3 regions of the Streptomyces sp. P9-2 genome follow, and region 3 is predicted to be linked to each of the others. Evidence: riboswitches for the same ligand, from Rfam matches in the RefSeq annotation. Region 3 holds a riboswitch; each other region holds the start of a gene.
What was found. A riboswitch is a leader RNA that binds a small molecule or an ion and turns the genes downstream of it on or off. The one in region 3 is predicted to bind cyclic di-AMP.
Positions count from the first base shown of each region.

Region 1: another riboswitch for cyclic di-AMP. It lies ahead of ACQY0Z_RS10100 (transglycosylase family protein); the one in region 3 lies ahead of ACQY0Z_RS27425 (M23 family metallopeptidase).
Region 2: another riboswitch for cyclic di-AMP. It lies ahead of ACQY0Z_RS03155 (C40 family peptidase); the one in region 3 lies ahead of ACQY0Z_RS27425 (M23 family metallopeptidase).

Region 1 is NZ_CP192633.1:2,144,574-2,154,857, forward strand. It holds gene ACQY0Z_RS10090 (cytochrome P450 family protein) at 1-543, shown strand, start outside; gene ACQY0Z_RS10095 (transglycosylase family protein) at 736-1,677, shown strand; cyclic di-AMP (ydaO/yuaA leader) riboswitch at 1,897-2,065, shown strand; gene ACQY0Z_RS10100 (transglycosylase family protein) at 2,070-2,759, shown strand; gene eno (phosphopyruvate hydratase) at 3,028-4,317, shown strand; gene ACQY0Z_RS10110 (FtsB family cell division protein) at 4,434-4,910, shown strand; gene ACQY0Z_RS10115 (DUF501 domain-containing protein) at 4,940-5,473, shown strand; gene ACQY0Z_RS10120 (Ppx/GppA phosphatase family protein) at 5,470-6,414, shown strand; gene ACQY0Z_RS10125 (FAD-dependent oxidoreductase) at 6,858-8,246, shown strand; gene ACQY0Z_RS10130 (class I SAM-dependent methyltransferase) at 8,462-9,760, shown strand; gene ACQY0Z_RS10135 (ABC transporter permease) at 9,826-10,284, opposite strand, start outside.
Region 2 is NZ_CP192633.1:691,030-701,313, forward strand. It holds gene pcrA (DNA helicase PcrA) at 1-1,038, opposite strand, end outside; cyclic di-AMP (ydaO/yuaA leader) riboswitch at 1,291-1,427, shown strand; gene ACQY0Z_RS03155 (C40 family peptidase) at 1,452-2,627, shown strand; gene ACQY0Z_RS03160 (hypothetical protein) at 2,752-3,105, opposite strand; gene ACQY0Z_RS03165 (C40 family peptidase) at 3,470-4,510, shown strand; gene ACQY0Z_RS03170 (LuxR C-terminal-related transcriptional regulator) at 4,530-5,273, opposite strand; gene ACQY0Z_RS03175 (ATP-binding protein) at 5,270-6,562, opposite strand; gene ACQY0Z_RS03180 (PspC domain-containing protein) at 6,736-8,148, shown strand; gene ACQY0Z_RS03185 (hypothetical protein) at 8,135-8,410, shown strand; gene ACQY0Z_RS03190 (DoxX family protein) at 8,407-8,928, opposite strand; gene ACQY0Z_RS03195 (hypothetical protein) at 9,060-10,284, opposite strand, start outside.
Region 3 is NZ_CP192633.1:6,066,072-6,076,355, forward strand. It holds gene dxs (1-deoxy-D-xylulose-5-phosphate synthase) at 1-1,601, shown strand, start outside; gene ACQY0Z_RS27405 (aspartate aminotransferase family protein) at 1,598-3,013, shown strand; gene ACQY0Z_RS27410 (helix-turn-helix domain-containing protein) at 3,094-3,717, shown strand; gene ACQY0Z_RS27415 (DUF6126 family protein) at 3,714-3,842, shown strand; gene ACQY0Z_RS27420 (tyrosine-protein phosphatase) at 3,867-4,664, opposite strand; cyclic di-AMP (ydaO/yuaA leader) riboswitch at 5,185-5,349, shown strand; gene ACQY0Z_RS27425 (M23 family metallopeptidase) at 5,354-6,280, shown strand; gene ACQY0Z_RS27430 (SGNH/GDSL hydrolase family protein) at 6,531-7,316, shown strand; gene ACQY0Z_RS27435 (MBL fold metallo-hydrolase) at 7,704-8,894, shown strand; gene ACQY0Z_RS27440 (MFS transporter) at 8,959-10,284, opposite strand, start outside.

The sequences.
Region 1 (10,284 bases), 3.9 Mb from region 3:
GCCGGCTTCGAGACCACCGTCAACCTCATCGGCAACGGCACCTACGCCCTGCTCACGCACCCGGAGCAGCGGGAGCGTCTGCAGCGGGCGCTGGCCGAGGGGGACCGCGGGCTGCTGGAGACCGGCGTGGAGGAACTGCTGCGCTACGACGGCCCGGTGGAGCTGGCGACCTGGCGGTTCGCCACGGAGCCGGTCGTCATCGGCGGGCAGCGGATCGAGACCGGCGACCCGGTGCTCGTCGTGCTCGCCGCGGCCGACCGGGACCCGGAGCGGTTCGCCGACCCGGACACCCTGGACCTGGGCCGCCGCGACAACCAGCATCTGGGGTACGGGCACGGCATCCACTACTGCCTGGGCGCCCCGCTCGCGCGCCTGGAGGGACAGACGGCGCTCGCCACGCTCCTGACGCGTCTTCCGGACCTCCGCCTCGCCGCCGATCCGTCCGAACTGCGCTGGCGGGGCGGCCTCATCATGCGGGGACTCCGCACGCTTCCGGTGGAATTCTCCCCTCCGTATCCAAGGGGGAGTTCGGGACAGACCTGACCTTCCTGTCCCTCCCCGGGGGTCGGCGTGCGGGAACCTGAGGCATGCTCAACTCTGTGATCTTCATGTGATCTGCACGGCATGAACTTGTGACAAGTGATCGACTGCCTATACGTTCACCCATCAAGTACGGCGCGCTGCACGCTTTTGCTCGCCCGTGCCGGTTCTTGTTGCCGAGTGAAAGGCTTCCGCATGCTCTCCGGGAACGGCCGACACCGTCGCCCCCGCCAGGCTCCGGCTCTGCTCGTCGCCGCCGGGGTGACCGGCTCCGCGATCGCGATCCCGCTCCTCGGTGCGGGCGCCGCCAGCGCGGCGGACGGTGAGACGTGGGACCGGGTCGCGGAGTGCGAGAGCGGCGGCTCCTGGAGCCAGAACACCGGCAACGGCTACTACGGCGGCCTGCAGTTGACCCAGGACGACTGGGAGAACTACGGCGGCCTGGAGTTCGCGCCCAGCGCCGACGCGGCCAGCCGCAACCAGCAGATCACCGTGGCCGAGAGAATCCTCGCCGACCAGGGTGTCGGCAAGTGGCGCGCCTGCGGCCTGCTCACGGGTCTGAACCAGGACACCGCGTCCCCGAACGTCGACCCGGGCGTGCCGACCGGCGAGGACCGGGACGACTCCCTGCTCGGGCTCGGCGGCTCGAGCACTCCGTCCGCTTCGCCGGAATCCGGTGATTCGTCCGCTTCTCCCTCTCCGTCGGCGACGTCCGGTTCGTCCGGTGAGGCGAAGAGCGGCACGGGCGCCGGCGCCTCCGCGTCCACCTCCGCCACTCCCGGAGGTGACGAGTCGGACAAGTCGGGGCAGAGCACCGGTTCTTCGGCCGTCGGTGAGTCCGAGGACGGCGGCTCGGGCCGCCATCGCGGTGTCAGCGCGGAGGAGGGTGCGACCGCGGGTACCGGGACCCCGTCGTCCGGCCGGCACGCCTCACCCTCCGCGGACACGCCTGCGGGCATCTCCGATGACCGTTACACCGTCCAGACCGGCGACAGCCTGGCCTCCATCGCCGACTCCCTTGCCCTGACCGGCGGATGGACGGCCCTCTACGTCGAGAACCAGCAGGTCATCGGCGACGACCCGGACCTCATCCTGCCCGGCCAGCGCCTCCTGGTGGACGCAGAAACCGGCGAATAGCGGTCGGAAAAGGGTGGCAGAAGGCACCCCCGTGCGGCGGCAGTTGACGGAGCGATTAGAGCTGAATGTCCGTAATAAGGGCCGTGAGAGATAGGTCTCAGAGGCCCTGATCATCTTTGAAATTCCGCCGATCGCGTGCTTACGGTCGTGACCGCTCGCCATCGCGGGCCCCGGCTGCCGCCACGCCGAATCCTGCCAGTGGCAGCACGGGAACAGTCGTCGCGTCATGCGCCGTAGGCAGGAGCGGGGGACCCAGGTAAGTGCCGCGACCGGACGGTTGACGTCCGGTACGGCTCGGGGTGAAGCCGCGTCCCGTGAGGGACGTGGCCGGGCAACTCAACCGGCCCGAACCCGACAGCTCACCTCGTAGGCGTCGGTGAGGGGATCCAACCATGCTGTTTTCCGGCAAGGGCAAGCACCGTCGTCCGTCCAAGGCCACCCGCGCCATCGCCATCGCCGGTGTCACCGGCGCCGCCGTCGCCGGCCCGCTGATGGCGTCCGGCACCGCCTCCGCGGCCACCGCGTCCGAGTGGGACGCCGTCGCCCAGTGCGAGTCCGGCGGCAACTGGTCCATCAACACCGGCAACGGCTACTACGGCGGTCTGCAGTTCTCCGCCTCCACCTGGGCCGCGTACGGCGGCACCCAGTACGCCGCCACCGCCGACCAGGCCTCCAAGGCGCAGCAGATCGAGATCGCCGAGAAGGTCCTCGCGGGCCAGGGCAAGGGCGCCTGGCCGGTCTGCGGCACGGGCCTGTCCAACACCCCGTACAGCGGTGCCGCCGCCGAGGCCCCCAAGACCGAGGCCCCCGCCGAGCGCACCGAGGAGAAGGCCTCCCGCTCCGCCGAGCGCCCGGCCGCCCCGGCCGAGGAGAAGGCGGCGAAGAAGACCGTCACCACCCCGACCGGCAAGAAGGTCGAGAAGGGCGACGGCGAGTACAAGGTCGTCAAGGGCGACACCCTCAGCTCGATCGCCGCGGAGCACGACGTCGAGGGCGGCTGGGCGAAGCTGTTCGAGCTGAACGACGACATCGTCGACGACGCCGACCTCATCTACCCGGGCCAGCAGCTGCACCTCAAGTAAGGGCAGACCGCGAGGTCCCTCCCGTCCCCCCACGGGCTCCCCGCCCCGGTGCGTTTCTTCCCCCGTGCGCACCGGGGCGGGGTCATGTCCGGACGCATTCCGGTCACGGTTTGCCGAGACGGCTTTGTTCCGTACGGAAACAATTTACGCTCTGTTCTGTCCATGAGGCGGGCGGCGAGATGGCCGAACGCCCGGAGCCGGTTAGGCTCGGACTCGCAGGGCCCCGCGGCCCCGCTCACCCGCGTCACATCCCAAGAAGGAGATGCTCGTGCCGTCCATCGACGTCGTCGTAGCCCGGGAAATCCTGGACTCCCGAGGCAACCCCACGGTCGAGGTCGAGGTCGGCCTCGACGACGGCAGCACGGGTCGTGCCGCCGTCCCGTCCGGCGCCTCCACCGGCGCCTTCGAGGCCATCGAACTCCGTGACGGCGACGCCGGCCGTTACCTGGGCAAGGGCGTCGAGAAGGCCGTACTGGCCGTCATCGAGCAGATCGGCCCGGAGCTCGTCGGCTACGACGCCACCGAGCAGCGCCTGATCGACCAGGCGATGTTCGACCTGGACGCCACCGACAACAAGGGCTCGCTCGGCGCCAACGCCATCCTCGGCGTCTCGCTCGCCGTCGCGCACGCCGCCTCCGAGGCCAGCGACCTGCCGCTGTTCCGCTACCTGGGCGGCCCGAACGCGCACCTGCTGCCGGTGCCGATGATGAACATCCTGAACGGCGGCTCGCACGCCGACTCCAACGTGGACATCCAGGAGTTCATGATCGCCCCGATCGGCGCGGAGTCCTTCTCCGAGGCGCTGCGCTGGGGCGCCGAAGTCTACCACACCCTCAAGAAGGTGCTGAAGGGCAAGGGCCTGGCCACCGGTCTGGGCGACGAGGGCGGCTTCGCCCCGAACCTCGGCTCCAACCGCGAGGCCCTCGACCTGATCCTCGAGGCGATCAAGGAAGCCGGCTACACCCCCGGCGAGCAGATCGCCCTGGCCCTGGACGTGGCCGCCTCCGAGTTCTACAAGGACGGCGTCTACACCTTCGAGGGCAAGGAGCGCTCGGCGGCCGAGATGACCGAGTACTACGCGGAGCTCGTCGACGCGTACCCGCTCGTGTCCATCGAGGACCCGCTGTTCGAGGACGACTGGGACGGCTGGAAGACCATCACCGACAAGCTCGGCGACAAGGTCCAGCTCGTCGGCGACGACCTGTTCGTCACCAACCCGGAGCGCCTGGCCCGCGGCATCGAGGAGGGTGCCGCCAACGCCCTGCTGGTCAAGGTCAACCAGATCGGCTCGCTCACCGAGACCCTGGACGCCGTCGAGCTGGCCCAGCGCAACGGCTTCAAGTGCATGATGTCCCACCGCTCCGGCGAGACCGAGGACGTCACCATCGCCGACCTCGCCGTCGCCACCAACTGCGGCCAGATCAAGACCGGCGCCCCGGCCCGCTCCGAGCGCGTCGCCAAGTACAACCAGCTGCTGCGCATCGAGGAGATCCTCGACGACGCCGCGGTGTACGCCGGCCGCAGCGCCTTCCCCCGGTTTCGCTCTGCGAACCAGTAGGCACAGCAAGGGCTGACCTCACCCCCGCAGGAAGCGTCGTACGTACGTCCCCGTACCCGGTCCCGTACCGTGTGCGGGGACGTACGCGCGTAGGACAGCGAACGAGAGGCGGGAACATGGCGGTGAAGGACCGAGAGCGTTTCTCCACCGCGACCAGGATCCGGCTGATCGGTGAGCAGACCGCGGCCCGGGTCTACCGCTCGCAGACCAAGCGGCAGGCCCGCCGCTCCCGGCTGACCGGCCGCGCGGCCCTGCTCGCCCTGGTCCTCTGCTCCCTGGTCGTGGCCCTCGCCTACCCGATGCGGCAGTACGTCTCCCAGCGCGCGGAGATCGCCGACCTGCAGAAGGAGCAGGACGAGACCCGCCGCCGGGTCGAACGGCTGCGCGACCTCAAGGCCCGCTGGCAGGACGACGCGTACGCCGAGCAGGAGATCCGCAGGCGCCTGCACTACGTCATGCCGGGGGAGACCGGCTACATCGTCGTCGACCCGGCCGGTGCCGGGACCACGCGCGGCGACCTCCGGGCCGCCGACCGCCCCTGGTACGCCAACGTCTGGGACGGCGTCGACAAGGCCGACGCCGCCGCCCAGTGATTCCGACGGAACACCGCAGAAAGACACGTATGGACACCCCTCCGCCCACGACGCCGCGCACCGAGCCCACCGACGCGGACGTCGAGGCCTTCAAGCAGCAGCTCGGCCGGCCCCCGCGCGGGCTGCGCGCCATCGCGCACCGCTGTCCCTGCGGGCAGCCGGACGTCGTGGAGACCGCCCCGCGGCTGCCCGACGGCACGCCCTTCCCGACGCTGTACTACCTGACGTGCCCGCGGGCGAACTCCGCGATCGGCACGCTGGAGGCGAACGGCGTGATGAAGGAGATGACCGAGCGGCTGGCCGCCGACCCGGAGCTGGCCGCCGCCTACCGCGCGGCGCACGAGGACTACATCCGGCGCCGCGACGAGATCGAGGAGCTGAAGAACTTCCCCAGCGCCGGCGGCATGCCGGACCGGGTGAAGTGCCTGCACGTCCTCGTGGCGCACTCGCTGGCCGCCGGACCGGGCGTCAACCCGCTCGGCGACGAGGCGCTGGCGATGCTGCCGGAGTGGTGGGCCAAGGGCCCGTGCGTGACGCCCGCGGCCGAGGGGGACGCCAAGTGACCCGGGTCGCCGCCATCGACTGCGGCACGAACTCCATCCGTCTGCTGGTGGCCGACGCCGACCCGGCGACCGGCGAACTCACCGATCTGGACCGGCGGATGACGATCGTGCGGCTCGGCCAGGGCGTCGACCGCACCGGCCGGCTGGCCCCGGAGGCGCTGGAGCGCACCTTCGCCGCCTGCCGCGAGTACGCGGAGATCATCGAGAAGCACGGAGCCTCGCAGCACCTGCGCTTCGTCGCCACCTCGGCCTCCCGTGACGCGGAGAACCGCGACGACTTCGTGCGCGGGGTGGTGGACATCCTGGGCGTGGAGCCCGAGGTGATCACCGGCGACCAGGAGGCGGAGTTCTCCTTCACCGGCGCCACCAGGGAGCTGACCGGCCGCGACGACCTGCGCCGGCCGTTCCTGGTGGTGGACATCGGCGGCGGCTCCACCGAGTTCGTCGTCGGCGACGACCGTGTGCGCGCCGCGCGCTCCGTGGACGTCGGCTGCGTCCGCATGACCGAGCGCCACCTGGTGGTGGACGGGGCCGTGACGGACCCGCCCACCGAGGAGCAGATCGCGGCGATGCGCGCCGACATCGAGGCCGCCCTGGACCGGGCGGAGGAGGCGGTGCCGCTGCGCGAGGCGCGGACGCTGGTGGGCCTCGCGGGGTCCGTCACCACCGTGTCGGCGATCGCCCAGGACCTGCCCGAGTACGACTCGGCGGCCATCCACCACTCCGGCGTCTCCCGCGAGCGGGTCCGCGAGATCACCGAGTGGCTGCTGCGCTCCACCCACGCCGAGCGGGCCGCGGTGCCGTCCATGCACCCGGGCCGGGTCGACGTGATCGGCGCGGGGGCCCTGGTGCTGCTGGCGATCATGGAGCGGACGGGCGCCGAGGAGGTCGTGGTGTCGGAGCACGACATCCTGGACGGGATCGCCTGGTCCGTGGCCTAGCTCTCTTTTGTTACCAGTCGGTAGCACTCCGCTGAGCAGTCGGGATAGCGTTTGAGCGGCACTCCGGGGGGCCTTCCGGCCCCTCGGGACGGGCCTCTCCGGGAAAGTTCGTGAAGTTCTTCACAAGGAATTGGCCCCGAGAGGGCGAAGAAGAGGGTTCGATTGACCCGTTCGGGCACTCAACACCCCTTTGAACACGTTCAGAAGAGGGTGGCGAACGGCCCCTGTGCACCCCTCGCGCCGACCGCCCGGTCGGCCTCACGGGCTGCCCCGGACCGCAGAGAGGCTGCTCACGCGGCATTGACAACGTGTCAAGCGGGAGCCCGGTTCCCGATCCGGACTGTGATCTGGATCAAGAAGCGCGGGATGGTAGCACAGGCCCTGCCGGAGCTTGTGAAGGGGCGCACGAGGTACCCCCCTCAGGCGGGTGGATACTCGATGGCATGAGCACCACGGAGCGTCCCAGGATCCTCGTAGTAGGCGGTGGGTACGTAGGCCTGTACGCAGCTCGGCGCATCCAGAAGAAGATGCGTTACGGCGAGGCGACCGTCACCGTCGTCGACCCGCGGTCGTACATGACCTACCAGCCCTTCCTCCCCGAAGCCGCCGCCGGCAGCATCTCCCCGCGGCACGTCGTCGTCCCGTTGCGGCGCGTGCTTCCCAAGGCGGAGGTCCTCACCGGCCGGGTCACCACCATCGACCAGGACCGCAAGGTCGCCACGATCGCCCCCCTGGTGGGTGAGGCGTACGAGCTGCCCTTCGACTACCTGGTGATCGCGCTCGGCGCGGTTTCCCGTACCTTCCCGATCCCCGGCCTCGCCGAGCAGGGCATCGGCATGAAGGGTGTCGAGGAGGCCATCGGCCTGCGCAACCACGTCCTCGAGCAGCTCGACAAGGCCGACTCCACCACGGACGAGGAGATCCGCCGCAAGGCGCTCACCTTCGTCTTCGTGGGCGGCGGCTTCGCCGGTGCCGAGACCATCGGCGAGGTCGAGGACATGGCCCGGGACGCGGCCAAGTACTACAAGACGGTGTCCCGCGAGGACATGCGCTTCATCCTCGTCGACGCCGCCGACAAGATCCTCCCCGAGGTGGGTCCGAAGCTCGGCACGTACGGCAAGGAGCACCTCGAGAGCCGCGGCGTCGAGGTCTACCTGTCCACCTCCATGGACTCCTGCGTCGACGGCCACGTGGTGCTGAAGAACGGCCTCGAGGTCGACGCCGGCACCATCGTGTGGACCGCGGGCGTCAAGCCCAACCCGGCGCTGGCCCGCTTCGGCCTGCCGCTCGGCCCGCGCGGCCACGTCGACACCGAGCCGACGCTCCAGGTCAAGGGCACCGACTACATCTGGGCCGCGGGCGACAACGCCCAGGTTCCGGACCTCGTGGGCCGCAAGGCCGGCAACGAGAACGCCTGGTGCCCGCCGAACGCCCAGCACGCGCTGCGCCAGGCCAAGGTCCTCGGCGACAACGTGATCTCCGGCATGCGGGGCTTCCCGCAGAAGGAGTACAGCCACGCCAACAAGGGCGCGGTCGCGGGCCTCGGCCTGCACAAGGGCGTCGCGATGATCGTGATGGGCAAGTTCAAGATCAAGCTCAAGGGCCGGCTCGCCTGGTACATGCACCGTGGCTACCACGGTCTGGCCATGCCGACCTGGAACCGCAAGATCCGGATCTTCGCCGACTGGACCCTCGGCATGTTCCTCAAGCGCGAGGTCGTGTCCCTGGGCGCGATCGAGTCCCCGCGCGAGGAGTTCTACGAGGCCGCCAAGCCGGCCCCGGCGCCCGCCGCCAAGGCCGAGCCGAAGAAGACCGAGGCCAAGGCCTCCTGACCCGGGGTCACCCCCAGGTCACCCGTAGGACCCCCCGAAGGGGCCGCCCGCCATCCGTGGTGCGGGCGGCCCCTTCGGCGTGTTCCGGGGGACTCCCCGCGGGTTGCGTTTCCGTGTTTTGCCCGAAGATGACGCGCGCCGGGGACTGTCACGGCCGCGCCGCGGTGTTCACATGGTTGACGACATTCCGGGATCCGGTCACGGAGGTGTACACCATGGCAGACGCCGCCTCGCGGCTGAAAGGCATTCTCGAGCAGTTGCTCGGCGCACCCCTTCCGGTGCGTGTCCGCACCTGGGACGGCTCGGAAGCCGGCCCCCCGGAGGCCCCCGTCCTGGTCGTGCGCAACCGGCGCGCCCTGCGCCGCCTGCTGTTCAAGCCGGGCGAGCTGGGTCTGGCCCGCGCCTGGGTGGCCGGAGACCTGACGATCGAGGGCGACCTCTACACCGCGCTGGACCTGCTCGCCGGGAGCATCTGGGAACGCGACGAGGACGCCCCCGGCCTCGCCCAGTCCCTGCGCGACCCGGAGTTCCGCTCGGCGGTGCGCCGGCTGCTGGCGATGGCGGGCCCGCCGCTGCCGCCCGCCCCGCCCCGCGAGGAGGTCCGCAGGCCCCGCCGCGGTCTGCACACCAAGCGCAGCGACAAGCGCGCCATCAGCCACCATTACGACGTCGGCAACGACTTCTACGAGATCGTCCTCGGCCCGTCCATGGTGTACTCCTGCGCCTACTGGCCCGCCCCGTCCCCGGAAGCCACGCTCGAACAGGCCCAGCACGACAAGCTGGAACTGGTCGCCCGCAAGCTCGCCCTGCGGCCCGGGCAGCGGCTGCTGGACGTCGGCTGCGGCTGGGGTTCCATGGCGATCCACGCGGCCCGCGAGCACGGGGTGAGCGTCGTCGGCATCACCCTGTCCCAGGAGCAGGCCGCCTACGCCCGCAAGCGGATCGCGGAGGAAGGGCTCACCGACCGCGTGGAGATCCGCGTCCAGGACTACCGGGACGTCGGGGACGGCCCCTACGACGCGATCTCCTCCATCGGCATGGCCGAACACGTCGGCTCCGAGCGGTACCTGGAGTACGCGACCGTCCTGCACCGGCTGCTGAAGCCGGGCGGCCGACTGCTCAACCACCAGATCGCCCGCCGTCCCCGGCGCGACGAGTCCGCGTACCAGGTCGACGAGTTCATCGACGCCTACGTCTTCCCCGACGGCGAGCTGGCCCCGCTCGGCACCACCGTCACCCTGCTGGAGCGCGCCGGGTTCGAGGTCCGCGACGTGGAGTCCCTGCGCGAGCACTACGCCCTCACCTTGCGCCGCTGGGTGGCCAACCTGGAGGCGGACCGGGCGCGCGCGGTCGCCCTCGCCGGGCCCGGGCGGACCCGGGTCTGGCAGCTCTACATGGCCGCCTCCGCGCTCGCCTTCGAACGCAACCGCATCGGCGTGAACCAGGTCGTCGCCGTGCGCACGCCCGAGTCCGGCGCCTCCGGACTGCCGCTGCGCAGCCGCGTCTGGACCTGACCCGGGCGCACGAGAACGGGCCCCGCTCCAGGGGGAGCAGGGCCCGTCGTGCTCGGAGGCGCCGGTTACTCGGCCTTGATCGCCTGCAGCATGTTCAGCCGGGCCGCGCGCCGCGCCGGCCACAGCGCGGCCAGCACCCCGACCACCGCCGCGAGCAGCAGGAACAGGCCCATGCGGTCCCACGGCACGACCAGTTCGTACGTCGCCATCCGCGGGGCGATCAGCTCGCCGGCCGCCCAGCCGAAGAACACGCCCAGACCGAGACCGAGGACGGCGCCGAACAGGGAGATCACCATCGACTCCAGCCGGACCATGCGCTTCACGCCCCGCCGGTCCAGGCCGACCGCCCGCAGCATGCCGATCTCCTGCGACCGCTCGAACACCGACATCGCCAGCGTGTTGACGACGCCGAGCACCGCCACGATCACCGCCATCGCCAGCAGGCCGTAGACCATGTTCAGGACGATGGTGAACATCTGGCCGATCTCGTCGGAGATGTCCTTCCGGTCCTGGACCGCGATGCC
Region 2 (10,284 bases), 5.4 Mb from region 3:
GAACTGGAGGATGTTGCGGATGGTCGCGCCGCGGAAGGCGTAGATGGACTGGTCGGCGTCGCCCACCACGCACAGCTCGGCGGGCGGCACCTCGGCCTCCGGCGGCACGTCGACGGGGTGCTCGGAGGCGCCCCCGACCAGCTCGCGCACCAGGGCGTACTGGGCGTGGTTGGTGTCCTGGTACTCGTCGACCAGGACGTGCCGGAAGCGGCGGCGGTAGTGCTCGGCGACGTCCGGGAAGGCACGGAGCAGGTTGACCGTCGTCATGATCAGGTCGTCGAAGTCCAGCGCGTTCGCCTCGCGCAGGCGCGACTGGTAGAGCGCGTAGGCCTGGGCGAGGGTCTTCTCGAACCCGTCCGTGGCCTGCGCGGCGAAGTCCTCCTCGTCGATCAGCTCGTTCTTCAGGTTGCTGATCTTCGCGCTGAAGGACTTCGGCGGGAAGCGCTTGGGGTCGAGGTCCAGGTCGCGGCAGACCAGGGCCATCAGACGCTTGGAGTCGGCGGCGTCGTAGATCGAGAAGGACGACGTGAAGCCGAGCCTCTTGGACTCGCGGCGCAGGATGCGCACGCACGCGCTGTGGAACGTCATGACCCACATCGCGTTCGCCCGGGGCCCGACGAGCTGCTCGACGCGCTCCTTCATCTCGCCCGCGGCCTTGTTGGTGAAGGTGATCGCGAGGATCTGGCCCGGGTGGACGTCCCGCTCGGCGAGCAGGTAGGCGATGCGGTGGGTGAGCACACGGGTCTTGCCGGACCCGGCACCGGCGACGATGAGCAGCGGGGAGCCGGAGTGCACGACCGCGGCGCGCTGGTTGTCGTTCAGCCCCTCGAGCAGCGCGGCGGAGTCGATCACCGGCCGCGGGGCGCCGTCCCGGTAGTAGGAGTCCCGCTCCGGGGGCACGTCGAACTTCCCGCCGAACAGGTCGTCCGGCAGGGGCTCCGGGGCGTGCTCGTCCTCGGGCGGCGGCGGGGGCTCGTCCGCCGGGCCGCGCTGGGCCTGGAGGTCCGCCAGGAAGCTGTCGTCAAAGAGGCTGCTCATCGCTCTCCGAGTCTAGGGCGCTCCACCGACAACCCGGGCCCGCCCCGGGAACATCCCCCGGCCCCTCGCGGGGGCGCCCCGGCGGGCACCCTCCACGGTCAGCGCCTCACCGTGCGTGACATCCCCAAGAAGGTCACGAAAATGTATCGGGCATATCACCCATCAACCTTCACAAGGACCACACCAGTTGGCTACCGTGCCGTCCGGGCCGCTCGTCCCCCGCCGGCGAACCTCGCCGGGCCGCGCGGCCCCCGCCGAGTCCGTCACTGTCCGCCAGGGCAGCCGGAGCCGGGGACCCACCGAGACTTGGGGTGAATCGGCCCACTCTTCGGAGAGGCCGTAGGGCAACCCTTCCACCCGCCCGAACCCGACAGCTAACCCGGTAGGCGGAGCACCGGAAGGAGTCGCCTCCCTTGGCGTCGCACCGCAAGTCGCGCACCCCCGGCACGCGCGTGGCAGGCATACGCACCCCGGCCCTCGCCACGGCCGCGCTCACCTCTGTGGCCCTGCTCTCCCAGACGGCCAACGCCTCTCCCGGCGAGGACCGGCCGAGCCTGGAGGAGGTGGAGAAGAAGGTCGGCGACCTCTACCGGCAGGCCGAGTCGGCGACCGAGAAGTACAACGCGGCCAAGGAGAAGACCACCAAGCAGCGCAAGCGCGTCGACACCCTCCTCGACGACGTGGCGCAGCGCACGCAGAAGCTGAACGAGGCGCGCGCCGAGCTGGGCTCCTACGCGGCTGCCCAGTACCGCACCGGCGCGGGCATGCCCGACACCGCGACGTTCCTGCTCGCGGAGACCCCGCAGGACATCTTCGACCAGCGTCAGGTGCTGGACCGGATGACCGGCCGCCAGAAGGCGGCGGTCGACGACTACGTCACCCAGCAGACCGAGACGATGAAGAAGCGGCAGGAGGCCACCGAGAGCCTCCAAACGCTCACCGAGACGCAGGGCGACCTGAAAACGGCGAAGGCCACCGTCCAGAAGAAGCTCGCCGACGCGCGCGAACTGCTGTCGAAGCTGACCGCCGAGGAGAAGGCGCGGCTCGCCGCGATCGAGAAGCGCAAGCAGGAGGCGGCCGCCCGCAAGGCCGCGGAGCTGGCCCGGCAGCAGGCGGAGCAGGAGCAGGCCCGCGAGGAGGCCGCGCAGCAGGGCGGCGGCACCTCGGAGGGCACCGGGTCCGGATCCGGGTCCGGCTCGACCGAGACCCCGCCCGCCGACTCGTCGTACGGCACCAAGGCCGAGAAGGCCCTCGCCTTCGCCCGCGCGCAGATCGGCAAGCCGTACGTCTGGGGCGCGACCGGTCCCGGCTCCTACGACTGCTCGGGGCTGACCCAGGCCGCCTGGAAGGCCGCCGGCGTCTCCCTCCCGCGCACCACCTACGACCAGGTGAACGCCGGCACCACCGTCCCGGTGTCCCAGGCGCAGCCCGGTGACCTGGTCTTCTTCTACGACGACGTCACCCACGTGGGTCTCTACATCGGCAACGGCATGATGATCCACGCCCCGAAGCCGGGCACGTACGTCCGCGAGGAGTCGATCTTCTACGACGGCGACTCCGCGATCCACAGCATCGTCCGGCCGGCCTGACGGCACGGGCGCACAGGACGCAGAGGACGCAGAGGGCGCACATACGAAAACCGCCGACCGGGCCGGAGAGGCTCGGTCGGCGGTTCCGTGTCGAGGGCGGGCCCCGGCGTTCCGGGGACGCGGCTCAGGTCCAGAGGACCGCGATGAAGATGTTCGCCACGGTCAGCAGGCCGACCAGGCCGAAGACGCCCTTGTCCACCTTCTCCTCGTCCCGCTTCACATAGACCAGGCCGAGGATCACGATCAGCAGCGCCAGCTTCACGCCGATCTTGATGTTGTCCACGGAGTAGTCCTGGGCCTGGTTGAGGCCCACCAGGATCACGCCGGTGACCAGCATCGTCAGCGCGCCGTGCAGCATCGCGGGGACGAAGCGGGCGGTGCCCGCGCCCATCGCCTTCATCTGGGTGAGGAAGCCGCCGAGCAGCGACGCGATGCCGATGATGTGCAGGCCGACGAAGAGGTGGATGAGTACGTCCATGAGGCCGGAGCCTAGCCAGGGGCGTCCCATAGCATTCCGCCGCCCTCGCCCTTCCCGCCTTCACCACATCGGTCATCACCCTGAGTGAGAACGAAGCGCCGTACACGATTCGACGGTCACTTACGGTCACCCGGCGGTCCATGGGCAACACTTCCGCACAACCCGCATCCCGCGCCGCGCGGCCGGGCCTAGCGTCCTGCCCCAGGTGACCGGCTCTGCATCGCCGCTCGGGCCAGGAGCGGCGGCCGGACACCACCGCCGAAGAAAGGGTCCGGCGGCGGACGGCTCCCCTGTCACCCCGCCGCCGGACCACCGGAGGGACTTCCGGCGCCGGCGGGCGTCAGCGGGAAGGACGGCACCGAGGGTGGCAGCGCACCGCAGGACACGGCAGCGCCCGGTGGGCGGCACCACGGCCCGCGCGGCCGCCACCGTCGTCCTCGCCGGAGCGGCCACCGCGGCCGGCTTCGACGGAGCGGGACACGCGGCACCGCGGCCGACACCCTCCGGCGCCGACGTGGACCGCCTGTACCGCGAGGCCGAGGTCGCCACCGAGAAGTACAACGGCGCCAAGGAGAAGGCCGACACGGCGCGGCAGCGGCTGCGCGACCTCCAGGACGAGACGGCCCGCGCCCAGTCGCGGCTCAACAAGGCCCGGGAAACCCTGGGGACGGTCGCGGCGGCCCAGTACCGTGCCGGCGGCCTCGACCCCGCCCTGCGGCTGATGCTGTCCGACGACCCCGACGCCTACCTCGACGGTGCGGCCCTCGCCGAGCGCGCGGGCAGCCGCCACCACGCCGAACTGGGCCGGGTGCGCGCCCAGCTCCGCGAGATCGAGAAGCTGCGCGGCGCGGCCCGCGTCGAGGTGAAGACGCTCACCGCCCGCCGGGCCGAACTCGGCCGCCACAAACGGACGATCGCCGAGAAGCTGTCCGCCGCCCGCGAGGCGCTGTCCCGGATGTCGCCCGAGGAGCGCGCCCGGATCACCGGCGGCTCCGACCGCGCCACCCGCTCGGCCGGCGGCACGGCCCGGGACGCCGCCCCGACGCAGGCGCCGAACGCGCGCGCCGCGCAGGCCGTCGCCTATGCCCACCAGAAGCTCGGCAGCCCGTATGTGTGGGGCGCGACCGGCCCGGACGCCTTCGACTGCTCGGGGCTCGTGCTGGCCGCGTACCGCTCCGCCGGCGTCTCCCTGCCGCGCACGACGTACGCGCAGATCGACGCGGGCCGGCGCGTCTCCCGGTCCGAACTCCTCCCGGGCGACCTGGTGTTCTTCTACTCCGGCATCAGCCACGTCGGCCTCTACATCGGCAACGGGCAGATGATCCACGCCCCGAACCCCTCGGCCCCGGTCCGCGTGGCCCCCGTCGACCAGATGCCGTTCGCGGGGGCGACACGCGTGGTGTGACCGGGCTCGGCCGCGCTGCTCAGACGAGGCGGCGGGCCGTCGCCCAGCGGGTCAGCTCGTGCCGGTTGGACAGCTGCAGCTTGCGCAGCACCGCGGAGACGTGCGACTCCACCGTCTTCACCGAGATGAACAACTGCTTCGCGATCTCCTTGTACGCGTATCCGCGGGCGATCAGCCGCAGCACCTCCCGCTCGCGCTGGGTGAGACGGTCGAGGTCCTCGTCCACCGGCGGGGCGTCCGTCGACGCGAAGGCGTCGAGCACGAACCCGGCCAGCCGCGGTGAGAACACCGCGTCGTTCTCCTGCACCCGGAAGATCGAGTCGACCAGGTCGGCTCCCGTGATCGTCTTGGTGACGTAGCCGCGCGCGCCGGCCCGGATGACGCCGATGACGTCCTCCGCCGCGTCCGACACGGACAGCGCGAGGAAACGCACCGGCCGCTCCGGGTCCCCCATCAACGACGTGCAGCGCCGCAGCACTTCGATGCCGCCGCCCCCGGGAAGGTGCACGTCGAGCAGCACCACCTCGGGCCGGGTCGCGGTGATGACCGTGACCGCCTGGTCCACGTCGGCGGCCTCGCCGACCACCTCGACACCGGTCTGCTCGGTCTGCCCGATCTCCGCCTGGACCCCCGTACGGAACATGCGGTGGTCGTCGACGAGGACCACGCGCACATGGCGCCGCCCGGCGCCGCCGGCCGGCTGCGCGGTCCCGTCCGCGGGTGCCGCTTCCGCCGCTGCGTTCGCCTCGGTCGGCTCGCTCATGACGTCTTCTCCGCCCTCTCCATTTCCAGCTCGACCTCGGTTCCCCCGTCCGGCACCGCGCGCAGCCGCGCCGTGCCGCCGTTGCGTTCCATACGGCCGATGATCGATTCTCTGACGCCCATGCGGTCGGCGGGTATCGAGTCGAGGTCGAACCCGGGACCGCGGTCCCGGACGGACACGAACACCGTCCTGCCCTCGACCTCCGCGTAGACTTGGACCGCGCCTCCTTCGCCACCGTACTTGGCGGCGTTGACCATCGCTTCCCTCGCGGCCTGCATCTGTGCGCCGATCCTCTCGTCCAGGGGGCAGTCGCCCACGACGACGACCTCCAGGGGGACGCCGTGCTTGTCCTCGACCTCGGCGGCGTTGCGTTTGACCGCCTCGGCGAGGGTGGTGGGCTCCTCGTCCTCGTCCTTGCCGTTGCCCTCCGGCTTGTAGAGCCAGGCGCGCAGGTCGCGCTCCTGGGCCCGGGCCAGGCGGCGCACCTCACCGGGGTTGTCCGCGTTGCGCTGGATCAGGGTGAGGGTGTGCAGCACGGAGTCGTGGACGTGGGCGGCGACCTCGGCGCGCTCCTGGGCGCGGATGCGCATCAGGCGCTCCTCGGAGAGGTCCTGCGTCATACGAACGAGGTACGGGCCCGCGAGCAGGGTGATGCCGACGAGGACCGCGAGGGCGGCCTGCAGCACCGCGCCGAGGTGGCTGCCGGAGCCGCGCAGGACGAAGATGCCGGAGGCGCCCGCCGTCACCAGCAGCACACCCGCCACGGCCCGCAGCAGTGTGACCGTCCGCCTGCGGCGGCCGACCTCCATCCAGCGGGCCCGGCGGGCGTTGTCCGCCTGCCGCCACACCAGGGCCACGCCCGCGCCGACCAGGACGGTCGGCCACAGGTAGGCCCGGGCGCCGTTGGTGAGGTCCACGCTGCCCACGAAGATCATGGCCACCACGACCATGAGGAGCAGGGCGACGATCTGTCCCTTGTCCGGTTTCCGCGTGACGAGTCTGCGGCGGCCGTCCGGGGTGGTCTCGGTGGTGACCGGCGAGGGCGGCTTCTGCGCGTCGACGCCGCCCACACCGAGCGGCACGAAGAACCAGAACGCGGCGTACAGCAGGGCCCCGAGACCGTCGGCCATGAACAGGGCGACGAACGCGAGGCGCACCCAGATCACGGGCAGACCGAGGTGTCCGGCGAGCCCCCGCGCCACTCCCCCGAGCCAGCGTCCGTCACTGCTGCGGTAGAGCTTGCGCGGCGGCCGCGGCTCGGCGAGGGGCGCTGCTGCGGCTTCCGACATGCCAACGATGGTCACACGCCGAGCAGTCCGGGGGCATCAGGGTCGGCCCCGGAGACTCCCCTGATCCGGATCTCGGGGTCGGCCCCCTGACATCGGGATCAGGGGCGGATATCAGGGTCCGGCCAGGGTCGTCCCGACTGCCGTCGGCGCGGCTCGCCCGTCACCATGGACCCATGACGGATCACCAGCACGCCGCGTCGGGTCCGGGACCGCGTCCCGGGCCCGAGTCGGGCGCGCCCGCCCCGGGCCCCTCCCGTGCGGGCGCGGGGAAGGAGGGGACGGCCGGCGCACCGGCGGGGGCCGTCGACCCCGGCCGGCCCTTCCGGCGCGACCGGCGGCACCAGATGTTCGGCGGGGTCTGCGCCGGTCTCGGCCGGCAGTACGACATGGACCCCGTGATCTTCCGGATCACGCTCGCCGTGCTGTCCGCGACCGGCGGCCTCGGCCTCATCTTCTACGGCTTCGCCTGGCTGTTCGTCCCGTACGACGACGAGGACGAGAACCAGGTCCGCCGGCTGCTCACCGGCCGGGTCGACGGCCACACGCTGGCGGCGGTGCTGTTCGCGCTGGTCGGCTGCGGCGTCTTCCTGTCGATGCTGAGCAACGACGGGGTGCTGAGCTTCGCCGTCATACTGTCCCTGCTGCTCGCGGGCGCCGCCTACTGGTCGCGGCGGCGCGGCACGCCGAGCCCGGACCCGATCGCCGCGCAGGCCGCCGCCGACGCCCCGCCGGAGCCGCAGGCACCGCCGGTCCCGGCCGCGTACCCGTCGTGGTGGCGCGAGCCCATCGTCAAGGACGGCACGTACGTCGGGGGCACGGGCTATCTGTGGGGCCCCGAGGACTCGCGGGACCTGGACATCGCCACCGCGGTCGGCGTCGGCGTCCGCTCCGGCAGCGGCGGCGGCGCGAAGGACGTGTGGCGTCCGCCGCGGGCGCGCCCGCCCAGGCCGAGAGGACCGCGCGCGATCGGCGGCTGGGTCGTCCTGTTCGCGCTGCTCGCGGCCGGGCTGGGCACGGGTCTCACGTGGGAGACACAGGCGCTGGGCACCAGCCTGCAGACGGGTCTGGCGTGCGCCCTCGGCGTCATCGGCCTGGGGATCGCGGTCAGCGCCTTCCTGGGCCGCACGGGAGCCGGGTCGATCGTCCTCGCGATCCTCACGGCGGGCCTGCTCGCCGGGTCGGCCGCCGTGCCCCACGACATCGGCACGGACTGGACCCGCACGGACTGGCGGCCCGCCTCCGTCGCGCAGATACGCCCGGTGTACGACCTGGGCGCCGGCGAGGGCGGGCTGGACCTGTCGGCGGTCCGGGTGCCGGCGGGCGACACGGTCTCCACCGAGGTCGAGGTGGGACTGGGCCGCATCCATGTGATCGTCCCCCGGGACGTGACCGTGCGGCTGCGTGTCGAGGTGGGGCTCGGTGACATCCAGGTGCCGGGCGACGGACGGAAGGACGTGGACGTGGCGCCGGGCAAGTACGAGGAGATGACCCTGCGTCCGCCCGCCGGAGCGGGGAAGGCGGGCACGCTGCGGCTCGACCTCAGGGTCGGCGCGGGCCAGGCGGAGGTGAGCCGTGCTGCGTCATGAGTTCCAGCCCGGCCGGCTGGTCGCCGGCACCGCCCTCGTCGCGGCCGCGGTGATCTACGGCGGGGACGCGGGAGGGGCCTGGGAGACGCCGTGGTTCGTGGTGATCCCGCTCGTCGTGGGCGGCCTGTGCCTGGCCGGCGCGGTGGGCGTGGTGACCGGCCAGGTGCGCCGCCGCCTCGGCCGTCCGGCCCCGGAGGGGGCGGACGCGGCCGGCCACGCGCGGACGCCGGGAGGCCAGGCCCCGCCGGACGACAGGTCCTAGAACGTCCCGCGTCGGCGCCGTGCGCGGAGAGCGGCGTCCACCGACAGCAGCGGCGCCCCGGCCAGGATCAGCGGGGTCCAGGCCATGAGGTACGGCAGATCGTTGCCGTAGTAGTACGGCTCGGCGGCCCAGCTGACGGTCAGCCACAGGCTGAGCGAGATCAGCGCCCCGCCGAGGGCGGCGATCCGGGTGAGCAGCCCGAGCAGGGTGCCGATGCCGACGGCCAGCTCGCCGAAGGCGATGGCGTAGCCGAAGCCGACGGGGCTCTCCAGCGCCATGTCGACCAGCGCGGGGATGGCGGAGGAGTCGCGGACGGCGCGCATCATGTCGCCGATCGACCCAGCCCCGGAGTCCTTGAGGAAGGCGCTGTCGGTGAGCTTGTCCAGGCCCGCGTAGATGAAGGTGACGCCGAGGAAGATCCGCAGCGGCAGCAGGGCGAAGCGGGCGGCCCTGTCCCGCAGCCCGCCGTCGCCGTCGGGACGTGGGGTGTAACTGTCTGCGCGCATGCCGTGCGTCATGTCGCCGCTGCCTCTCGACTCCGGGCCCACCTGGACAGACCGAACGTACGGCAATCGGCGCCGGATGCACCCGGTCGACAGCGTTTTCTCAGGGAAGCGACAGCGACCCGCCAGGACGTCCGCTCCTGAGGTCACTCCGTGACGTCGATGGTGTACCGGTTGGTCTCCACGCCGGCCGCGGTGACCACCTGCACGTCGACCCGGCCGGGCTCCACGTCCGCGGGGACCGGCACGGTCAGCAGGTCGTCGGCCGGGTTGTCGAAGCCGCCCACCACGGGCACCAGCGGCACGTGGACGTTCACCGGGCCGACCCGCACCACCATGCGCGCCAGCCGGTCCGCGCCCTGCGCCCCGGCCGGGACGAAACCGGTGCCGCGGATCTCGATGTCGTCGCCGGTGCGGATGGGAGCGTCCAGGTCGCCGGCCTCCCGGGCCCGCACCACGGACAGGATCACCGGACGGCCGCCCTCGGCGTACTTGCCCGCGAGATAGGTGCCCGCCGACACCAGCACCACCACGGCGAGACCCCAGGGCAGGTCGGGCAGCTGGTCGGGGCGGCGGGCCAGGCGTACGGCGGCGAAGGCGAGGGCGACGGCGTTGATGACGACGTACTGGATGTCGGCGAAGCTGCCGCGTCCGGAGTCGTCGGTGAGCAGGTCGGCCGCCCTGGGCCGGTGGGCGCGCACCTTCTGCAGCCGCTGCCCCTGCACCCGCAGCCCCACCACCCGGCGCACCAGCACGGCGATCCCGCAGACCACGGCGAGCACGGTCACCACACCGGCGCCGCGGGCGAGTTCCAGGCCGTCGATCAGCGCGTCCCGCTCCCGGTGGTCGGAGGCGGCCGCGAGCCGCCCCACCAGCACGAGCACGGCGAACGCGACGAGCAGCACCCAGGAGCCGGCCACCGCGCGGGACGTGGAGAGCCGGTTGTCCTCGCCGATGACCGGGGCGAGCGCGCCGCCGCGCGCCCGGTGGAACCAGGACGCCGCGGTGAGCGCCCCCGCCACCAGCACGGCGGCCAGCAGCCCGGCGGTGCGCGCGGAGGTCCAGCCCGTGCCGATCGCGGTGAGCGCCTGCACCAGCAGCAGCGCGAGGACCCCGGCCCAGACGACGGCCGCCGTCCGCCGCCACAGGCGGGACAGCCAGGCGGCGCCCTCGGCCCGGCCGCGTTCGGCCACCGCCTCGGCGGCCTGGGCGAGTTCCTCGGACACCCATTGCCGGGAGGCGGAGGCGGAGTGGGCCACGGCGGCCGGGAGACCCTGGCCGGTGGCGTACTCGTCCCGCTTCACCAGGAACGCGGCGACCGCGCGCCTGTGCCCCTCACGCGCCCCGTGCGGACAGTCCCCGCAGGTGCAG
Region 3 (10,284 bases):
CCGAGCACGACGTCATCGAGAACAGCCACGCCTCCACCGCGCTCGGCTGGGCCGACGGGCTCGCCAAGGCCCGCCGGGTGCGCGGCGAGAAGGGGCACGTGGTCGCCGTCGTCGGCGACGGCGCGCTCACCGGCGGCATGGCCTGGGAGGCGCTCAACAACATCGCCGCCGCCAAGGACCGTCCGCTCGTCGTCGTCGTCAACGACAACGAACGCTCCTACGCGCCCACCATCGGCGGCCTCGCCAACCATCTCGCCGCCCTGCGCACCACCGACGGCTACGAACGCGTCCTGGCCTGGGGCAAGGACGTCCTCCAGCGCACCCCCGTGGTCGGCCCGCCCCTCTACGAGGCGCTGCACGGCGCGAAGAAGGGCTTCAAGGACGCCTTCGCCCCCCAGGGGCTCTTCGAGGACCTGGGCCTGAAGTACGTCGGCCCCATCGACGGCCACGACATCCGCGCCGTGGAGTCCGCGCTGCGCCGCGCCAAGCGCTTCCACGGCCCCGTCCTCGTGCACTGCATCACCGAGAAGGGCCGCGGCTACGAACCCGCCCTCGCCCACGAGGAGGACCACTTCCACACCGTCGGCGTGATGGACCCGCTCACCTGCGCGCCCCTCGCCCCCTCCGGCGGGCCGTCCTGGACCTCCGTCTTCGGCGAGGAGATCGTCAGGATCGGCGAGGAACGCGAGGACGTGGTGGCCATCACCGCCGCCATGCTCCACCCGGTCGGCCTCGGCCCGTTCGCCGAACGCTTCCCGGACCGCGTGTGGGACGTCGGCATCGCCGAGCAGCACGCCGCCGTGTCCGCGGCCGGACTCGCCACCGGCGGACTGCACCCGGTCGTCGCCGTCTACGCCACCTTCCTCAACCGCGCCTTCGACCAGCTCCTGATGGACGTGGCCCTGCACCGCTGCGGCGTCACCTTCGTCCTGGACCGGGCCGGCGTCACCGGCACCGACGGCCCCTCCCACAACGGCATGTGGGACATGTCGGTGCTCCAGGTCGTGCCCGGGCTGCGCATCGCCGCGCCCCGCGACGCCGACCAGCTGCGCGCCCAGCTCCGCGAGGCGGTCGCCGTGGACGACGCGCCGACCCTGCTGCGCTTCCCGAAGGAGTCCGTCGGCCCGCCGATCCCGGCGGTGGACCGGATCGGCGGCATGGACGTGCTGCACGGGGCGGACGACCCCGAGGTGCTGCTCGTGGCCGTCGGGGTGATGGCGTCCGTCTGCCTCCAGGCCGCGGACCTGCTCGAGGCGCGCGGCATCACCTGCACCGTCGTCGACCCCCGTTGGGTGAAGCCCGTCGACCCCGCCCTCCCGCCGCTGGCCGCCCGGCACCGGCTGGTGGCCGTCGTGGAGGACAACAGCCGCGCCGCCGGGGTCGGTTCGGCGGTGGCGCTGGCACTGGGCGACGCCGAGGTCGACGTGCCGGTACGCCGGTTCGGCATCCCGGAGCAGTTCCTCGCGCACGCCAAGCGCGGCGAGGTGCTCGCCGACATCGGTCTCACGCCCGTCGACGTCGCCGGGCGGATCAGCGCGAGCCTCGCCGCCCGGGAGGAACTCGCGAAACAGCCATCGGACGCACAGGAGCACCAGGCATGACCACCGCGGAGTCCGCGTCGGAGTCGTCACAGGCCGGGAAGTTCGACCTCGGCGCGCTGCTGGCCGAGCGCGGGGCCGAGCGCTACGAGCTGCACAACCGGTACCTCAACCCGCAGCTCCCGCGCATGCTGCACACCATCGGCTTCGACAAGGTCTACGAGCGCGCCGAGGGCGCCCACTTCTGGGACGCCGAGGGCAACGACCACCTGGACATGCTCGCCGGGTTCGGGGTGATGGGGCTCGGCCGCCACCACCCCGTGGTCCGCAAGGCGCTGCACGACGTCCTGGACCTGTCCCTCGCCGACCTCACCCGCTTCGACTGCCAGCCGCTGCCGGGCCTGCTCGCCGAGAAGCTCCTCGCCCACAGTCCGCACCTGGACCGGGTGTTCTTCGGCAACAGCGGCACGGAGGCCGTGGAGGGCGCCCTGAAGTTCGCCCGCTACGCCACCGGCAGGCCCAGGGTGCTGTACTGCGAGCACGCCTTCCACGGGCTGACCACCGGCGCCCTGTCCGTCAACGGCGAGTCCGGCTTCCGGGACGGCTTCGCCCCGCTGCTGCCCGACACGCCCGTGCCGCTCGGCGACCTCGACGCGCTGGAGCGGGAGCTGCGCAAGGGCGACGTGGCCGCGCTGATCGTCGAGCCCATCCAGGGCAAGGGTGTGCACGAGACCCCGCCCGGCTATCTGCGGGCCGCGCAGGACCTGCTGCACCGGCACAAGGCGCTGCTGATCGCCGACGAGGTGCAGACCGGGCTCGGCCGCACCGGCGACTTCTACGCCTACCAGTACGAGGAGGGCGTGGAGCCGGACCTGGTGTGCGTGGCCAAGGCGCTCTCCGGCGGGTACGTGCCGGTGGGCGCCACGCTCGGCAAGGACTGGATCTTCAAGAAGGTCTTCTCCTCGATGGACCGGGTGCTGGTGCACTCCGCCAGCTTCGGCTCCAACGCACAGGCCATGGCGGCGGGCCTCGCGGTCCTCTCGGTCATGGAGGACGAGCAGATCGTGGCGCACGTACGGGCCGTCGGGGACCTGCTGCGCACCCGCCTGGCCGCCCTCACCGACCGCTACGAGCTGCTCGCCGACGTCCGCGGCCGGGGCCTGATGATCGGCATCGAGTTCGGCCGGCCCCGCTCGCTGAAGCTCCGCTCGCGCTGGGCCATGCTCCAGGCGGCCCGCAAGGGGCTGTTCGCGCAGATGGTGGTCGTCCCCCTGCTCCAGCGGCACCGTATCCTCACGCAGGTCTCCGGGGACCATCTGGAGGTCATCAAGCTGATCCCTCCGCTGATCGTCGACGAGGGTGACGTGAACCGGTTCGTGGACGCCTTCACCGCGGTGATGGACGACGCCCACGAGGGCGGGCTGATCTGGGACTTCGGCAGGACCCTGGTGAAGCAGGCGGTCGCCCACCGCTGACCGCTCGGGACCACGCGGGGGCTTTGCCTCTGGGGCAAGAAAATTGCCCCAGAGGTAAGGCCTGGTGCTCAATGGGGGGCATGAGCTCCTCCGAGACCGAGCCGCGGGACGAGCCTGTCGAGGCCCTGCCCGCGGTCGCTCCTCAGCTGCGCGCCCTGCGCCGGCGGGCCTCCCTGACGCTGGAGGCCGCCGCCCGGCAGGCGGGCCTGTCGCCCGCCCACCTCTCCCGCCTGGAGACTGGACAGCGCCAGCCCTCGCTGCCGATGCTGCTCTCCCTCGCCCGCATCTACGGTACGACCGTCTCCGAGCTGCTCGGGGAGTCGGCGGTCGACCGGGACGCCGTGGTGCGCGCCGCCGACATGGAGCCCACGGCGGCCGGCGGCTGGACGTACTGGCAGGCCGGAGCCGCCGGACGCGGCATGCAGGCGCTGCGGGTCCATGTGCCGCACGGCTCCCAGGGCGACATCGTCCGCGTCCACCCCGGCGAGGAGTGGCTGTACGTCCTCAAGGGACGGCTGCGGCTGCGCCTCGGGGACACCCTGCACCGGCTGTCCCCGGGCGACAGTGCCCACTTCGACTCGCTGACCCCGCACCGCATCGCCGCTCAGGACCCCGACGGGGTCGAGCTGCTGTTCGTACACACCCTGCTGCAGAGTCCCACGGCCACCCTGTGCCTGGGCCCGACCCTTGGAGAGACCCCGTGAGCGGCAAGGACATGGAGGAGAAGTTCCCCCGGGCCCTGTGGGTCCGGCTGTTCGTCTACATCGTCGTCGGACACGTCTTCGCGGCCTTCATCTACTTCCTCTTCGAGATCGCGCCGAAGAAGTAGCGGCCCCCCGGTGGGGGTCGGGTGTCAGTCGAGCAGGCGCTCGCGCAGCCGCTCCCGGTGGGCCGGGGTGAGCCCGAGCCCCTGCTCCAGGTAGGCGTCCACGCCGCCCCAGGTCTCCTCGACCGTTTCGAAGGCGGCCGCCAGATACTCCTCGCGCGCGTCGAAGAGCGGGCTGAGCAGCTCCATCACCTCGGGGGAGTAGGCCTCGGCGGAGCTGCCGCTGCGCCGCACCTTGTAGCGGCGGTGCTTGGCGTTGGACTTCAGGTAGTCCTCGACGATCGCGTCGCGCTCCACGCCCACGGCGAGCAGCGTCACCGCCACCGACAGGCCCGCGCGGTCCTTCCCGGCCGCGCAGTGCATCAGTGTGGGCACGCTGTCCTCGGCGAGCGCGCGCAGCACCTGGGAGTGCTCGGAGGTGCGCTCTTTGATGATCATGCGGTACGAGGTGATCATCCGGTCGGCGCCCTGGCCGTCGGCGAGGATCGCGCGCAGCTGGTCCAGGTCGCCGTCGCGCACCATCTTCCAGAACTCCGCGCCGTCGGCCGGGTCGCTCAGCGGCAGGTTGACGTTGCGCACGCCCGGCAGCGTGACGTCCGGGCCCTCCAGCTTCTGGTCGGCCGCGTTACGGAAGTCGAACACGGTGTGCAGACCGAGCGAGGCCAGGAAGGCGGCGTCCTCCGCGGTCGCGTGGGCGAGGTGACCGCTGCGGAACAGCACCCCGTGCCGCACCCGCCGGCCGTCCATCGTGGGCAGCCCGCCCACGTCGCGGAAATTGCGCACCCCGGTCAGCTGGGGCTCGGTCGACGGGATCTCCTGCGTCACGGACGGCTCCTCCCACTCCGCGCCGTCGCCGCGGCTCGTCGACGGGCACCACTCGACGATACGACATGCCTGCCTGGGGCAATGAGTTGTCGGCGGTCTCCGCGACGTTGGATTGTGTCGCTTTTTGTTTGTTCATGAGAGACGGATTGCAGGCCGGTCTCGCCAAGATCGAGATGTCGCGATTGCGTCACCTGTCCCGTCCGTCATGAATGCAAAACGGGCGATCTGTCCGATTGGGGAGCTTGAGGAGAACGTGCCCCCATAGGGAGGGAATTGAGGAGGGGTCGCGTGAGCATCGTCATATCGGTGACCGTACGCTGTCGCCATGTCCACGTAATCCCCTTGCATGACAAGGGAATTCGCCCGCGCGACGCTCACGAGATCGACGCACGGTGACGTCATTTCCCCCTTTCGATCACGGAAAAAGCGGGTTCGCGGGAACACCCGCTTGTTTCGCCGCGTCGCGGTCGCTTACGTTCCCAACCGATCCGGACGGACGCCTAATCCTGCCGCCGCCCGGAGCCCGCACACACTGACCCGACGTACGGCAGGAGCGGGGGACCCACAGGTACAACTGCCTGTTCCGGGCCCCGGAAACAGGCTTGGGGTTAAGCCGCGCAGCAACGCGGCCGGACATCTCCAGTCCGCACCCGACAGCTCACCTCGTAGGCGCCGGAGAGGAATTCGACATGCCCGCGAAGGGTAAGCACCGCCGCACCAAGGCTCAGCGTTTCACCCGCTCCATCGCCGTCGCCGGAACCGGTGGCGCCGCTCTCGCCCTGCCGTTCCTCGGCGCCGCCGGCGCCCACGCCGCGACGCCGCAGTCCGCCCCCGAGGCCTCGGTCCAGTCGCTGTCCGTCACCGGTCAGCAGGCCAAGGCCGACAAGAACGGCGAGACCCGCACGTACACCGTGAAGGCCGGCGACTACCTCGCCAAGATCGCCGAGGCCGAGCACGTCGACGGTGGCTGGAAGCAGCTCTACGCGGACAACCGCGAGGCCGTCGGTGACGACCCGTCGCTCATCCACCCGGGTCTGAAGCTCTCGATCGACGGCAAGGCCGCCGCCAAGAGCGCGCCGCAGCAGTCCACTTCGCCGCAGACCGCCAAGCCCGCCGCGCCCAAGGCCGAGAAGCCGGCCGAGCAGCCCGCGCAGAAGGCCGCCGAGGAGACCTCCTCCGACGAGGCGTCCGCGCAGACCGCCCCCGCCTCCGGCTTCACCTCCCCGGTGCCCGGCGGCGGCATCGGCACCGCCTACAAGGTGGCCGGCAGCATGTGGTCCAGCGGCTACCACACCGGTGTCGACTTCAGCGTCCCGACCGGCACCTCCCTGAAGGCCGTCGGCGCCGGCACCGTCGTCTCCGCCGGCTGGGGCGGCGCGTACGGCAACCAGGTCGTCATCCAGCTGAACGACGGCCACTACGCCCAGTACGCCCACCTTTCCTCGCTGTCCGTCTCGGCGGGCCAGACGGTGAGCGCCGGCCAGCAGGTCGGTCTCTCCGGTGCGACCGGCAACGTGACCGGCCCGCACCTGCACTTCGAGATCCGCACCAGCCCGGACTACGGCTCGGACGTGGACCCGATCTCGTACCTGCGCGGCAAGGGCGTCTCCATCTGACACCCGAGCGGCACCCTTCCTGACACGCACGCCTGAGGCCGGACCCCGATCCACGGGGCCCGGCCTCCGGTGTGTCAGCGTCCGTGTCCGGGCACGTGTCCGCGCCGGGCCGTACCTATTCCTGGCTTGGCCAAACCTTGAAGTGGCTTATCTCACCGCGCGTCAACCCCCGCCTACGGTCGCGTAGGTCACATCCGAAGGTGAATCATGTCCGGCTGTGGCAGACGATTCGAAGAGTGACAAGGCAACAGTGATCGGGTCGTACGTGGCGGTGGGGGACAGCTTCACCGAGGGCGTCGGCGACCCCGGCCCCGACGGGGCGTTCGTCGGCTGGGCCGACCGCCTCGCCGTTCTGCTCGCCGACCGCAGGCCCGAGGGCGACTTCCGGTACGTCAATCTCGCGGTGCGCGGCAAGCTGCTGGACCAGATCGTGGCCGACCAGGTCCCCCGGGCCGTCGAACTCGCCCCCGACCTGGTCTCCTTCTGCGCCGGCGGCAACGACATCCTGCGTCCGGGCACCGACCCGGACGAGGTGGCCGAGCGCTTCGAGAAGGCGGTCGCGCAGCTGGCCGCGGTGGCCGGGACAGTGATGGTGACCACCGGGTTCGACACCCGGGGGGTCCCGCTGCTCAAGCATCTGCGCGGCAAGATCGCGACGTACAACGGGCACGTGCGGGCGGTCGCCGACCGGTACGGCTGTCCGGTGCTCGACCTGTGGTCGCTGCGGAGTGTGCAGGACCGCAGGGCGTGGGACGCGGACCGGCTGCACCTGTCGCCCGAGGGGCACACCCGCGTCGCGCTGCGCGCGGGTCTCGCGCTCGGTCTGAAGGTGCCCGCGGACCCCGAGCAGCCGTGGCCGCCGCTGCCGCCTCGCGGCACGCTGGAGATCCGGCGGGACGACGTCCACTGGGCGCGGGAGTATCTGGTGCCGTGGATCGGCCGGCGCCTGCGGGGGGAGTCGTCGGGTGACCACGTCACGGCGAAGGGGACGCTGTCCCCGGAGGACATCCGGTCGCGGATCGCGAAGGTGGCGTGAGGCGCGGTCCGCTCGGCGCGCGGGGTGGCTGGTCCCGCGGGGCGTGTGCGGGTGGGTGCGTGGCTGGTCGCGCAGTTCCCCGCGCCCCTTTTGGGGCGTAGTGCCCGCGCGTCTGAGGCCCACGTGAAGCTCGACGCCTCAGGCCTCCGCGGGCGCTTCGTGGCTGGTTGCGCATTTCCCCGCGCCCCTGATGGGGCGATGCTCTCGCGCGTCTTTGAGGGCGCGGGGCGGATCACGCCCTTGGGGCGCGGGGAACTGCGCGATCGGGGGCTCGGGGGCGGAGCCCCCGTGGCGGCAGTCGGGGGCGCGGGCCGTTTCCACAACCGCCCCCGCCGAAGGCGCCACCGCACATAATGGAAACTCCGAGCGATTTCATCTGGAGGTACCGTGGCCGCTTCATCCGCCCCCCGGGCGGGGCTGACCGCCCTGCGGCCGCCGGCCTTCGGCGCGGAGCCGGCCGGTGAGCGCATGGCGCGGATCCGCAGGTCCCCGCACTTCGCGAACGGCGTGTTCCAGAACCCGGGCGGCCCGGCCCGTATGCGTCCCTCCGGGTCGGGACGGGACATGGCCAAGCAGTTCCTGGACAAGGACTCCCGCTCCCGCCGCGCCCCGCGGGGGACGATCCCGGTGCACCCCACCACCGTCGCCGACCTGAACCGCCCGCCCGCGACCGGGCTGCGCCTCACATGGATGGGCCACTCCAGCGTCCTCGCGGAGATCGACGGACAGCGGGTGCTGTTCGACCCCGTGTGGGGTGAGCGCTGCTCGCCGTTCCCCTTCGCCGGCCCCAAGCGCCTCCACCCCGTGCCGCTGCCGCTGACGGCCCTCGGCCCGGTGGACGTCGTGGTGATCTCCCACGACCACTACGACCACCTGGACATGCCGACGATCAAGGAACTGGCCGGCACGGACACCGTGTTCGCCGTGCCCCTCGGCGTGGGCGCGCACCTGGAGCGCTGGGGCGTCTCCGCGGACCGCCTGCGTGAGCTGGACTGGCAGGAGTCGACGCGGGTCGGCGGCCTCACCCTGACCGCGACCCCCGCCCGGCACTTCTGCGGGCGGGGCCTGCGCAACACCCAGCACACCCTGTGGGCCTCCTGGGTGGTCGCAGGCGAACGGCACCGGATCTACCACAGCGGCGACACCGGATACTTCGAGGGCTTCCGCGACATCGGCGCCGCCCACGGCCCGTTCGACGCGACGATGATCCAGGTCGGCGCCTACTCCGAGTTCTGGCCGGACATCCACATGACCCCCGAGGAGGGCGTCCGCACCCACCTGGACCTCCAGGGCGGCGACCCGGCCGGCGTCCTGATGCCGATCCACTGGGGCACCTTCAACCTCGCCCCGCACCCGTGGGCGGAGCCGGGGGAGTGGATGACGGACGCAGCGGCAGCCGTGGGCCAGGCCGTCGCCTTCCCACGTCCGGGCGCCCCCTTCGAGCCGGGCGGCGACCTGCCGGCCGAGCCCTGGTGGCGCCCGCTCACCCGCCCGGTCCCCCGCACATGGAAGACCGGCAGCCCGCCACGGAGCGAGGAGACCCCCAGCAACGACCTCGACCTGGCGGGCGACCGCTGAGACGCGCGCGGCGGGCGGACCGGAGGGGTGTCTCCGGTCCGCCCGCCGCGCGCGACAGCCGTGCTTACGGCGTCGCCGTCACCGACTTCGCTCCCGTCCCGGCCGCCGCAGCCGCCTCCGCCGCCAGCCGGCGGCGTCGGGTCGCCGGGCCGAAGAGCGCCAGGACCAGCGCGCCCAGCGTCCAGGTGCCGGCGATGACCATGAACACCGCCTGGTAGCCGATGCCGTTGTAGACGCCGGCGATCATCAGCGGGCCCACCGCGTTGGACAGCCGTCCCAGGCCGTAGGCGATGCTCGTGCCCAGCGAGCGGCCCTCGGTGCCGTACAGCTCGGGGGCGTAGGCGTACGCCAGGGCCGTGTAGCCGCGCTCGAACAGGTTGACCAGGAAGCCGAAGACCACGATCAGCACCGGGGTGAAGGTCAGGCCGTAGAGCAGGCCGGACGCGGCGATGACCAGGCCGAACACCACCAGGCACCACTTGCGCTCGAAGCGGTCGGTGACCATCGCCGCGAGGAACGAGCCGAGCGGCGCGCCCACGGTCGTCAGGGCCACGTAGAAGATCGAGTCCTCGACGCTGACGCCCTCGGCGGCCAGCAGGGTCGGCGCCCAGCTGGAGTAGCCGAAGAAGCCGATGGTCTGGGTGATCCACAGGACCGACAGCAGGATCGTCGGGTACAGGAACTTCTTGTCCTTCAGCATGCCCAGGCCCGGCTTGACCGAGGGCCCCTTCGGCTTCGGCTGCTGCGCCTCGGGCAGCGGCCCGTGCTCGGCCGTCACCTGGACCTCGATGCGGGTCAGCACCGCCTCCGCCTCGTCGTGCCGGCCGCGCGACTCCAGCCACTGCGGGGACTCCTCGAGCCGCCGCACGAAGAACAGGAACAGCGCGCCCAGCGACCCCCAGAGGTAGACCAGCCGCCACGACCAGTCCGACATCGGCACCACCGCGGAGGCGATCAGGTTGGTGACGGGCGTGCCGCAGATGCCGATGACGATGGCGTACGCCTGGAACTTGCCGCGCTTGGCGCTGGGGAACAGCTCACTGATGTAGACGACGGCGACGACCGTCATCGCCGACAGGCCCGCCGACGTCAGCACGCGGAACACGCCGAGGGACCAGATGTCCCACGCGAACACGCAGGCGAACGACCACACCGTGAACCACAGGGTGGTCAGGGTCAGTGTCTGTTTGCGGCCCAGCCGGTCGGCCAGCCCGCCGGCCACGACGGCGCCGATGAACATGCCCACGAAGGACAGCGAGGTGACGTACGCGACGTGGTTCACGTCGGAGCCCCACTGCTCGCGCACCACCGGCGCCGTGATGGCGAAGGTGTTGATGTCAGCGAACTCGAAGAAGTAGGCGAAGGCCACCGCGAGGATGGTCCGCTTGTG